2 regions of the Variovorax sp. HJSM1_2 genome follow, and region 1 is predicted to be linked to the other one. Evidence: predicted binding sites of a transcription regulator. Region 1 holds the regulator's gene; the other holds the start of a gene.
What was found. Region 1 encodes sigma-54, which starts transcription at its own class of promoters, with help from an activator protein. Its sites were predicted from a motif close to TGGCANGNAANCTGCTTT; they were not measured.
Positions count from the first base shown of each region.

Region 2: ACFQ95_RS09205 (PEP-CTERM sorting domain-containing protein) is a predicted target of sigma-54. The motif match lies at 3,639-3,656, and genes of this name have one in related genera.

Region 1 is NZ_JBMOXA010000018.1:49,212-55,053, reverse strand. Features, by position in the region: gene ACFQ95_RS18355 (THUMP domain-containing class I SAM-dependent RNA methyltransferase) at 1-1,115, opposite strand, end outside; gene ACFQ95_RS18350 (RNA polymerase factor sigma-54) at 1,178-2,773, opposite strand; gene lptB (LPS export ABC transporter ATP-binding protein) at 2,861-3,640, opposite strand; gene lptA (lipopolysaccharide transport periplasmic protein LptA) at 3,637-4,281, opposite strand; gene ACFQ95_RS18335 (thiol:disulfide interchange protein DsbA/DsbL) at 4,388-5,062, opposite strand; gene ACFQ95_RS18330 (SPOR domain-containing protein) at 5,171-5,842, opposite strand, start outside.
Region 2 is NZ_JBMOXA010000006.1:240,039-245,880, reverse strand. Features, by position in the region: gene ACFQ95_RS09230 (DoxX family protein) at 96-506, shown strand; gene ACFQ95_RS09225 (NAD(P)H-dependent oxidoreductase) at 617-1,171, shown strand; gene ACFQ95_RS09220 (OsmC family protein) at 1,271-1,699, shown strand; gene ACFQ95_RS09215 (pirin family protein) at 1,751-2,632, shown strand; gene ACFQ95_RS09210 (sulfurtransferase) at 2,693-3,460, opposite strand; gene ACFQ95_RS09205 (PEP-CTERM sorting domain-containing protein) at 3,691-4,392, shown strand; gene ACFQ95_RS09200 (hypothetical protein) at 4,443-4,925, opposite strand; gene ACFQ95_RS09195 (DMT family transporter) at 5,175-5,842, shown strand, end outside.

The sequences.
Region 1 (5,842 bases):
ACCCAGGCGGTCCAGCCGGCATAGTTTTTCTTCCAATGTGTGGCCAGTTGCGGGAAGAAGTCGCCGCCGTCGTCGGTTTGTGCCTGTTCGCGGCTGACAACTTGCACGGGGGCGGCCGCGCCGCGTCCGGCATCACGGCCGGCGTTGCGCCCTTCACGGGCCACACCGGCGACGGCAATCCGGTCGCCATAAGGCGGGTTGATCATCAACACACCGCTGGCGGTGGGCGGTTGGCGTTGCAAGGCATCGCCGCCGCGGAACTGCACGCAGTCGGCGACACCTGCGCGTTCGGCGTTGCGCATGGCGAAGTCGACCATGCGGTGGGCCACGTCACTGCCAAAAATCTCGGTGCGCGGCTTGTGCTCGGCGGCGCGGGCCTGGCTCAGCAGCGAATCCCATACGTGGGGTTGAAACGGCAGCAGCTTCTCGAATGCAAAGCGGCGTCGGCTGCCTGCGGCAATGTTGCAGGCGATTTGCGCAGCCTCGATGGCAATGGTGCCGCTGCCGCAGCAGGGGTCGTACAGCGGTGTTTCACCATCCCATTCGCTCGCGGCCAGCATGGCGGCGGCCAGGGTTTCCTTGAGCGGCGCTTCGCCCTTGTCTTCGCGCCAGCCACGTTTGAACAGCGGCTCGCCCGAGGTGTCCATGTACAGCGTGGCGCGGTCGGTGGTCAGGTGGGCATAGATGCGCACGCCGGGCCAACGTGTGTCCACATCGGGGCGCACACCGTGTTTGTGGCGGAAACGGTCAGCCACGGCGTCTTTGATCTTCAGCGCCGCAAAATTGAGCGAGGTCAGTGGGCTGTGCTGCGCCGTGACTTCAATCTTGAAGCTTTGTTTGGGCGTGAACCAGATCTCCCAGGCGACCTGGCTGGCCGCTTCGTACAGGTGTTGCTCGTTGCGGTACTCGGTGTTCGACAATTCGATGAGCACACGCTGCGCCAGGCGGCTGTGCAGATTGAGCAGCATGGCATCGCGCCACGAAGCACGCACCAGCACACCGCCACGCAGCACCAGCAGGTCGTCGCCTTGCAGGTTGGTGAGCTGGTGCACCTCTTCGGCGAGAAAGTCTTCAACACCTGCGGCGCAGGGCAAAAATAGCTTGAGCTGGTTCATGGCAAATAGGTTCGCTGTTCGCGGGTTGGGGCAATGCCGTGCGCGCTAGACGCGCATCGACATTAAAGCGCTTTGCGCAGGTTTGTGGGCGCAATACGCAGCGCCTCGCGGTATTTGGCCACCGTGCGGCGGGCACATTCAATACCTTGCTCTTTGAGCATGTCGGAGAGCTGGCTGTCGCTCAGGGGCTTTTTCGGGTCTTCGGACGAGACAAACTGCTTGATCAGCGCGCGCACAGCGGTGCTGGAGGCGTTGCCACCGGTCTCGGTGCCGAGCGACGAGCCAAAGAAGTACTTCAGTTCGAAAGTGCCGTGCGGCGTGGACATGTATTTGGCCGTGGTCACGCGGCTGATGGTGGATTCGTGCAGCCCGAGTTCATCGGCAATTTCACGCAGCACCAGCGGGCGCATGGCCAGCTCACCATGGGTGAAGAAGTTCTTCTGCCGATCAACAATGGCGTTGCTCACGCGCAGTATGGTGTCAAAGCGCTGCTGGATGTTCTTGATGAACCAGCGCGCTTCTTGCAGCCGTTGCTGCAGCGCGGCATTCACCGAGGCATCGCGTCCACCACCTTTGTGCTGTTTCAGCGCGTTGGCATAGATGTCGTGCACCTTCAGGCGCGGCATCACGTCCTGGTTCAGCCGCACCCGGAAATTCGCCTGCGCGCCACGGCCTACCTTGGTCACGATGACGTCGGGTATGACGATGTTGCGCTCCACGTCAACAAAGCGGCGGCCCGGCTTGGGCTCCAGGCTGGCGATCAGGCCCAAGGCGGCTTTGATCACCGTGTCGGAGGTGCGGCACTGGCTGGCCAGGCGCTTCACATCACGCCGGGCCACCAGGTCCATGGGACAGGCGCACATGTTGATGGCGGCGACGCGGATTTGTTCCTGCTCTTCTTCTGCCTCATCATCGGCCAGGGCGCGCAGTTGCAGCGTCAGGCATTCTTCTAGGGTGCGCGCGCCCACGCCTACCGGCTCCAGGCTTTGCAGCAAGCCCAGCGCCATGGTGAAGCGGTGCTGCAGCTCTTCGATTTCTTCGAGCTCGTCGTCTGGCTCGGCCAGGCTTTGGGCCAGCTCTTCGAGGCTGTCTTCCAGGTAGCCGTCTTCGTTCAGCGACTCGATCAGGAAGCGCAGCGCCGCGCGGTCTTCTTCGCTGAGCCGGAGGGCCAGCGCCTGGCGGTGCAGGAACTCGGTGAGCGACATCTGGCTGCGCGCCAGTTCGGTGGCGTCGACTTCGCCGTCACTCTCGTTGTTGTTGGTGCGCGGCGGCGCGTCGCCGCCCCATTCGCTGTCGTCCGGGGCGATTTCCGAGGTGCCGTCGCCTTCCCAGTTCTGGTTGTCGTCCTGGGGGCTCAACGGGCTTTCAGACTCCATCTGGCTGTCTGATCCGGTGTTGTCGGTGCTGCTGGACGTGGTGCTGGTGGCGTATTCGCTTTCGCGGTCTTCGGTGCTGACCTGTGTGTCGGCATGGCTCAGGCCGAATTCTTCGCGCGGCGCCTCGTCAATGCCGACTTCCAGGAACGGGTTGTCGTCGAGCATCTGCTCGACTTCCTGGCTCAGCTCCAGCGTGGACAGCTGCAGCAGGCGAATCGACTGCTGCAGCTGCGGCGTGAGCGCCAAATGCTGCGAAACGCGTAGCGATAAACCTTGTTTCATGCGCGCGCCTCCCGCACCGCCGACAAGGCTGGCGGTAGCAGCAGGCCAAGCTGCGCCCCAAAGCTGTTACGCACGCATTCCATGGGCTTACATCCGGAAATGCTCACCGAGGTAAACCCGGCGCACTTCGGCGTTGTTGACGATTTCAGAGGGCGTTCCTTGTGCCAGCACTTGGCCATCACTGATGATGTAGGCGTGGTCACAAATGCCTAGGGTTTCGCGTACGTTGTGGTCGGTGATGAGCACACCAATGCCGCGCGATTTGAGAAAGCTGATGATGCGCTGGATCTCGATCACCGCGATCGGGTCGATACCGGCAAACGGCTCGTCCAGCAGGATGAAGCGCGGCTGGGTGGCCAGCGCCCGCGCGATTTCCACGCGGCGGCGTTCACCACCCGACAAAGCCAGCGCTGATGAACTGCGCAGATGCTCTACGCGCAAGTCTTGCAGCAGGTCGGTGAGGCGTTGTTCCAGTTCGGCTTTGCTGAAAGGTTTGTCGTCCTCACCGTGCTGCAACTCGAGCACGGCGCGTACGTTTTCTTCTACCGTGAGTTTTCGGAAGATAGAAGCTTCTTGCGGCAAATAACTCAAACCCAGGCGCGAACGGCGGTGGATGGGCATGCCTTCCACCGGCTGGTTGTCGATGAAGATCTGCCCGCTGTCTGCACGCACCAGGCCCACAATCATGTAGAACGAGGTGGTTTTACCGGCGCCGTTGGGGCCGAGCAAACCGACTACCTCACCCTTGCGGACCTTCAAACCCACATCTTTGACCACCTTGCGGCCGCCATAGGCTTTTTGCAGGTGGCGTGCTTCCAGGCAGGACGAATCGTCCACCGGGGATGTGGCGACTTGCGCCGCCGTCACTTGCGCTCCCCGCCGAGCTGCAGGCTGGGGCGCAAGGCCGGTGCCGTCGTGTTGGCGTCTGGCACAGCGGGCGCGGAGGCCGCTGATTTGGGTGTCAACATGGCGCGCACACGCCCGCCAGAGTTAGCGGTGCCCGCGCCGCCCGGCGCGCCAGCCAAGTTGCGTACGCTGCCGTCGACGGTGAACACGCCGGTGGTGTTGTGGTAATTGATTTCGGCACCCGTGGTCTCATCGCTGAGCTTGGTCCCCAAGTAACGACGCATCACCGCGCGGCGCACCAGACGCACGTTGTCGGCCTTGCTGTCGTAGTAGATTTCTTCGGCTTCGCCTTCGATGAACTCATCAACGCCTTCGCGCTTTTGCCGGAAAAACGCCAGCTTGCCGGCCGCTGCGGTAACCACGCCATATTGGTAACCTTCTGGGTCTTGACGTACATCCACCCGCGCGCCGCGCAGGATGATGGTGCCCTTGGTCATGACCACATTGCCGGTGAAGACATTGGTCTGCTTCAGGTCGTCGTAACGCATGGCGTCGGCTTCGACGTTCATGGGCTTGTCTCGGTCCGCCGTTTCGGCGTGCGCAGCCCCGGCCGTGAACGCCAATGCGGCCAGGAGGAGTGCGATGGTGTTGATTTTTTTCATAGAGGCATGAATCTTGCAGATCATTGTAGCGGCGACAACCTCCGCGCCATGAAAAATGCCCGCTGTTGCGGGCATTTAAACGGCAAATTAACGACTCAAGCAGGCATCAAGACTTGGCCGGCCCAGCCTTGCGCTCCTGGGCGACCAGGTAGTCCACGATCGCCAGGGCACGCGGCATGCCTTGCGCCAGCGAACCGTCGGTGTAGAACTTGCCGGCCACGCCCAAGGCGGGCACACCTTCCACCTTGTAGGCTTCTTGCAACTGCGAGGCCTGGCGCACCTTGGCGCTCACGGAGAACGAGTTGTACACCTCGGTGAACTTGGCTTTGTCTATGCCTTGTTTGGCAACCCATTCGATCACGGCGTCGTCGCGGTCGAGTTTTTGGTGGTCGACGTGGATGGCCTGGAACACCTTGCCGTGCATTTGTGGCAACAGGTTCATGGCTTCCAGCGTGTAGAACAGCTTTTGCGGCGGCACGAAGCTGCTCTGGAAGTTGACCGGCACGCGGCGGAAGGCCACATCCTTGGGCAACTGCTTGAGCCAGGACTCCAGCGTAGGCTCGAACGCATTGCAGTGCGGGCAGGCGTACCAGAAGAACTCCACGACCTCGATCTTGCCCTTGCTGGCACCGTCTACGGGCGCCGCGGTTTTCAGCACGTTGTAGTCGGTACCTGCCTTGGGGGCCATGCCCTGTGCTTGTGCCGCACCGAAGGGGGCGAGGGCCAGCGACGAGGCGGCGACTGCCCCAACAGAGGCCAGGGAAAATTCACGACGTTTCATTTACGATCACTCCTTGTGGCCGTTCTGACCAGGGGCGGTTGGAAAAGTTCAGCCACTGCGCAGTGCTTGCGCGAATGGCCTGGGATTTTCGGTTGAAGCCGGTTTGACCTAACGCTGCACGCGCACCAAGGCGCTTTCGTTGCCCAGGTCTTCCAGACGCGTGCGGGCTTTTTCCGCATCGTCTTTTTTGTTGTAGGGCCCCATGCGCACGCGGTAGACGGTGCGACCGGATTGCTCGCGCTCGGTCACTTTGGCCTGCAAGCCGGACATCGCCAGCTTGGCGCGTTGGGCTTCCGCGTCTTCTGGGGTGCGGTAGGCACCGGCTTGCACAAAGTACTCAAACGGATCGGCCGCGTCGTTGTCGGTCTTGGCCGAGGGGGCGGCAGCGGCCGTGGTGGTTGATACGCCTTTGGACTTGGCCCGCGCCAGGTCACCCAGCGGGTCGAAGTTCGGGTCGTTGGCCGGGTTGGGTTTTGTATCGCCCTTCACCGGAGTGGACGCCATCGCTGGCAACGTGGTCACCGGGGAAGGTGCCGCCACTGGCGCAGGTGCGGGTGCAATGCCTGCCACGGCTGGAGCGCCGGGTGTGGCGGGAACCACGGTGCCGGTGGCGGTCGCGGTGGTGGCACCCGCCTCGGCCGTGGCTGGCCGGGCCGGGTTCTTGCCCTGCAGTGGCGTGTTGGGGTCCCAGCTTTTGTTTTTTTGCTGCTCGGCCGCATCGCGCTCGGCGCCAGAGTTGACGCCCTTGCCGGCGACGAAGGGCACCGGCACCTTGGTGAC
Region 2 (5,842 bases), on a different contig from region 1:
GGGAACTAGTTCCTGGTGCGTTTCCTCCACGGCGGTGGTGTTTCCAAGAGTTGCGTTTTCTTTTTTGTTTCTTTTATTTTTTAGGAAAAATCATCATGTTGAATTCTTTGCAAAATCCGCTGAACCTGGTGGGTCGTCTGCTGATCGCGCTGTTGTTCCTGCCTGCAGGTATCAGCAAGCTCACCGGCTTTGCCGGCACGGTGGGTTACATCGCGTCCAAGGGTCTGCCCATGCCGTCGGTTGGCGCTGCAATTGCGCTGGTGGTGGAGATTGTGGGTGGCTTGGCACTGATCTTCGGCTTTGGCACACGTATCGCGGCACTGGTGTTGGCGGTGTTCACCTTGGGCGCCAGTGTGTTCTTTCACAACTACTGGGGTGTGCCAGCTGAACAAGCCATGGTGCAGCAACTGATGTTCTTCAAGAACATCGCCGTCATCGGTGGCCTGCTGGTGTTGGCCGCCCATGGTGCAGGTGCCTGGAGCCTGGACGCACGCCGCGGCAACTAAGCGCTTGCGCTAGCAGGAAAGGGCCGGCGGTTTCGTCCGGCCCTTTCTTTTGGGTGATGCGCTCGTGGGCCGGCGCAGCCATACTGTTGAATCAAAAAAGGGAGATTGAGATGTCTGAAGTTGTTGTTGTTTACCACTCCGGTTATGGCCATACCCAGCGCATGGCGCAAGCCGTTGCCGCTGGCGCCGATGCCGAGTTGCTGGCCATTGATGCGGACGGCCAATTGCCTGAAGGCGGTTGGGAAAGCCTGGCCGCAGCCCAGGCCATCATCTTTGGCTCGCCCACCTACATGGGCAGCGTCAGCTGGCAGTTCAAGCGTTTTGCCGACGCCTCGAGCAAGGTCTGGTTTGCCAGCGGCTGGAAGGACAAGATCGCCGGTGGCTTCACCAACAGCGCCAGCCCCAGCGGCGACAAACAAAACACCCTGGTCACCTTGAACACTCTGGCCATGCAGCACGGCATGTTGTGGGTCAGCCTGGGTGTGATGCCCAGCAACGCCAAGGCGGCGGGGCCGAACGACCCTAACGCCTTGGGCTCCTACATGGGGGCCATGGCGCGCTCGCCATCCGACGCCAGTGCTGGCGAGATGTTTGCCGGGGATCTGGACGGTGCCCGCGCTTATGGCGCACGTGTGGCCGAGATGGCCAAACGTTTCGCGGCTTGAGTTCACTGAGCCAGTTTCAGCGCGGAAGTCGGTTAGGCTTGCCGCCTGCGCTGAGCGTGTCCGGCCTCGAAACAGAAATTGCCTTGGAAGGGATTGTTTATGTCGATTGAACTCAGTCTTGCACGCCATGTGGTGCCTGCTCAAGCGGCCAGCGCCCTGGCCCAGTCCGTCAAAATTGATATGCACCAGTTGCTGGCCGACGTGAGTGTGGCCGAAGGTGGCAACGATGCCGGACCCAGCCCGCATGACTTCTACGATACGGCGCTGGCCAGTTGCAAGGCACTCACCGTGATGTGGTACGCCCGCAAGGCCGGTATTCCGGTGGACGACATCCACACCGTGGTGACGCGCGACAGCAGCAAGGAGCGCGACGGCATTTACCGTCTCTCGGCCAAACTGCAGATCAAGGGCGAGCTGACCGACGCGCAGATGCAGAAGCTGCAGGCCGTGGCCGAGAAATGCCCGGTGCACAAACTCATGACGGCCGTGACCACCGAAATCGAAACCCAGGTCGAGCGTCTCGCCTGAGCCGACAATAGCCAGAACAGCCAACTCAACAGCACAACAGGAGCCGCCACCATGGGTATCGCCGCACAGATCAACGGACATCAAAAAGACCTGGGCGGTGGCTTCTTCGTGCGCCGCTTGCTGCCCTCGGTGCACAAGCAGGGCGTGGGCCCGTTCATCTTTTTCGACCACTTCGGCCCGGTCACGGTACAGCCCGAAACCGAGCACGACGTGCGCCCGCATCCGCACATTGGCCTGGCCACCGTGACCTATCTGTTCGAGGGCGCCATCATGCACCGCGACAGCCTGGGCTCGGTGCAGAAAATTGAACCCGGCGCCATCAACTGGATGACGGCGGGACGCGGCATCGTGCACTCCGAGCGGCGCCCGGAAGAGCTGGCCAAAGTGCCTTATGTGAACCACGGCATCCAGCTCTGGGCCGCCTTGCCGCAGTCAGCGGAAGAGGTGGAGCCCAGCTTCATCCACACCGCCGCCGCTCAACTGCCGGCCAAGGCGGTCGGCGCCTCCACCGTGCGCGTGCTGATTGGTGAGGCCTTTGGCCAGAAGTCGCCGGTGGCCACGTTTTGCCGTACCTTGTATGTCGATGTGAAACTCGCCGCAGGCGAGGTGTTCGAGTTGCCCGCGAGCGAAGCCGAGCTGGGGGTTTATGCCGTCGACGGCCCGGTCGAGATTGATGGCGAAGTGCTGGCGCAACAGGCGTTCGCCTTTCTGGAGCCCGGCAAGACCTGCCTGCTGCGCGCCGATGCCGATGTGCAGTTGATGGTGCTGGGCGGTGACAAACTCGACGGCCATCGCCACATGGTGTGGAATTTTGTCTCCAGCCGCAAAGAGCGCATACAGCAGGCCGAGCAAGACTGGCTGGCGCAACGCATGGGCCAGGTGCCCGGCGAAACCGAGTTCATTCCACTGCCACCGCCGCGCAAGCCGGCTTGAGCAAAGTTTTTGCCACTTGCGCAGGCTGCATATGCGCAGGCAGCTATTAAAACTGTAGTTTTAGCTGGAGGCTTCTTCGGTCGCGGTGGTCTGGCTCAGGTCTGCGCCCAGTGTGCGTCGCTCGTCAAACACAAAACAGTCGCCGTGGTAGTGGGCGCCATCGGTTTCCTCGAAGTACTTGAGGATGCCGCCTTCCAACTGGTAGACCCGCTCCACGCCCACCTCACGCATCAGGATGGCGGCCTTTTCGCAGCGTATGCCGCCGGTGCAGAAGCTCACCACGGTCTTGCCCTCGAACGCGTTCTTGTGGGCGTTGAGTGCCGCCGGGAACTCGCTGAACTTGGTGATGCGCCAGTCGATGGCGCCGTCAAACGTGCCGTGGTCCACCTCGAAGGCGTTGCGTGTATCCAGCGTCACCACCGGGCGGCCCTCGTCGTCCACGCCGCTGTCCAGCCAGCGGCGCACGGTGGCCGCGGCCACGGCTGGGGCCCGGCCATCGTTGCGTGAGAAATCGGGCTGAATGGTCGGGTAGTCCATGCGGATGATTTCGCGCTTGACCTTCACCAGCATCTTCTTGAACGGCTGCGTGGCCGACCAGCTCTCCTTGGGCGCCAGGTCGGCAAAGCGTGGGTCGGCCTTGGTTTGTGCCATGAAGCCGTGCACCGCTTCGGCCGGGCCGGCGAGAAACATGTTGATGCCCTCGTGCGCCAGCAGGATGGTGCCCTTGAGCTGAAGGTCGTTGGCCCGGGCCAGCAACACCTCGCGCACGGCGTCGGCATCGGGCAGGGGGACAAACTTGTAGACGGAGATGTTGAGGATGGAGTTCACACGCGGATTTTAAGAGGCCGACCCGATCCGGTCTCTGTGCTGCATCAAAGCCCCAGTCCGGAACGCTTTGCAGAACGTTTTGGCAAGCGAGGCGCGGAATCCGGCCAAGTGTTCAAAATTCGTCGAAATTGTTTACACAATTGACACAAATCGCGGCTAAGTTGTTGATTCAACATGGTGGCATGAAGTCTGCTGTTACTTAATGAAACAACTTAAAACTTTTCGCAGCCATGAACTTCGTCTCCAAATTTCTGCTCTCCGCCAGCATGGCCCTGATGTCTCTCAGTGCCTCTGCTTCGCTCACCCCGGCCTATGACACCTTCGGCACCCTGGCCGGCGCCACCTTCGGCGGCACTGGCATATCCAATAGCGCTGTGGCGATCGACAGGTTCACCGGCCGCAACATCTTCGGCCAGGCGACTGGCACCATCACGCTGGGCCTGACGGTGACCGCACGTTATGCCAACCAAGCCGTGACGAACAACGGTGCCGGTGTTTTCTACGCTGCCGCCGGGGTGGACCAGACCAATGCTGCGTCGATCGCGCAGCAACTGGCAACCTGGAACATCGACTACTACATTGGCGGCGACACCATCGCCAACCCCTACAGCTACTCGCTGTTGTTTGACGTTGACCCTAGCGCCAACGAAAACTTCAAGACCATTTACTGGGGGCTGACAAATTCGCAGAACTCGACAAACGTGGGTTTTAACCTTGTTGAACTGCTCAGCGGATACAGCTTTGACCCCAATGCGATCGGCCAGTACAGCTTTATTCTGGAAGCTACGAACATATTCACCGGCAACATCGTGGGCATGACCTCGGTGCTGGTGACCGTGGGCAACAACACGGTGCCAGAACCCGCCTCGCTGGCGCTGCTGGCCTTGGGTCTGGTGGGCGTGGCTGCAGCCAGTCGCCGCCGCAAAAGCTGATCTGTATCGCTGGCCCTGCGTTTGGGGGGACACAGCAGCCCTGTGTCCGCTCAAGCCACGTTGCCACGGCCTTGCATGCGGTCGTCGACCTCTCCAATGTAGGCGGCAAGGGTGTTGCCCGAGCTGTCGATACGGCTCAGGATCAGCTCGGTCTGCCGTTGCAGCTCCTGGCGCAGGCTGGCCTCGTGGGCCGCTTCGCGCTGCAGCGCGTTTTGGTTCATCTGCTCCAGCGCCTGGCGTAACTCGGTGAAGCGTGAAGCTTCGGCCTTGTCGGCCAACTCGCGCTGCGCGTTGATCTCTTTGCTGAACTTGCGGCTTTCCAGCAAATACGCGGTCTGCTGGTAAGCCGATGCCAGCATGAACACCAGCAGCGACACCACCAGTAGTCCAACCATCACCAAGCCCAATGGGGCCTGAAAAATGGCAAACCCCAGGCTGAGTTCCGTGGGCTGCATGAACTCGCTCCAGTTGAGGGTCACAAAGGCGGCAATCAACAGGATGAAAGCAATCAGCAAAATGGTGCGCAGGCGCATGGGAGTTCTCCTCTGTGGTTGTACATGCATTATGTAGAGGTGAGGGCACATGCCGCTGTAGGCGAAGTTTGTCTTTGTCGGGCTTGGTCTGCATGCCGGCGGGCGAGGGCAATGGCGGCCCTAGGGGTTTGCCGCGCCACTGGCTGGTGCAGATCTGGGCGAAAATAGCGCGCCGCATACGTCAGCAATCGCCATCAGTTTCATCTCGAACTTGGGGCCCGTATGGGCCTCCCAACGTTCTGTCATTCCATGAAACTCTCTCACGCGCGCGCTTTGTTCCTGATGGTTCTGGTTACCTTGATGTGGTCGATCGCGGGGGTCACCACACGCCATCTCGAATCGGCCAAGAGCTTCGAGGTCACTTTCTGGCGCAGCTTTTTCACCTTGCTGTCCCTGCTGGTGATACTGCCGGCCTTCCAGGGGCGCGAGGTATTTCAGAAGATCCGTCGCGGTGGGGTCTCGGTGCTGGTGTCGGGTGTGTGCTGGAGCATCATGTTCACCGCCTTCATGGTGGCACTGACACTGACCACGGTCGCCAACGTGCTGGTGACCATGGCGCTGGGGCCGTTGTTCACGGCTTTGGTGGCGCGCATTTTTATTGGCCATCGTCTGGCGCTGCGCACCTGGTTGGCGATTGCCGTGGCAGGCCTGGGCATAGGTTATATGTACGGCACGCAGTTGCAGATGGAAGGTGACATGTTGCTAGGCACCGCGGTCGCCTTGTGTGTGCCCTTGGCTGCTGCCATCAACTGGACGGTGGTGCAGCGCAGCCAGGCGCATGGCCAGCATGTTGATCTGGTGCCGGCGGTCATGGTCGGGGCCTTGATCTCCACGCTGGTGACGCTGCCTTTGGCATACCCGTTCCAGGCCACGGCGCATGATGTGGGTCTGCTGGCCCTGTTGGGGCTGGTGCAACT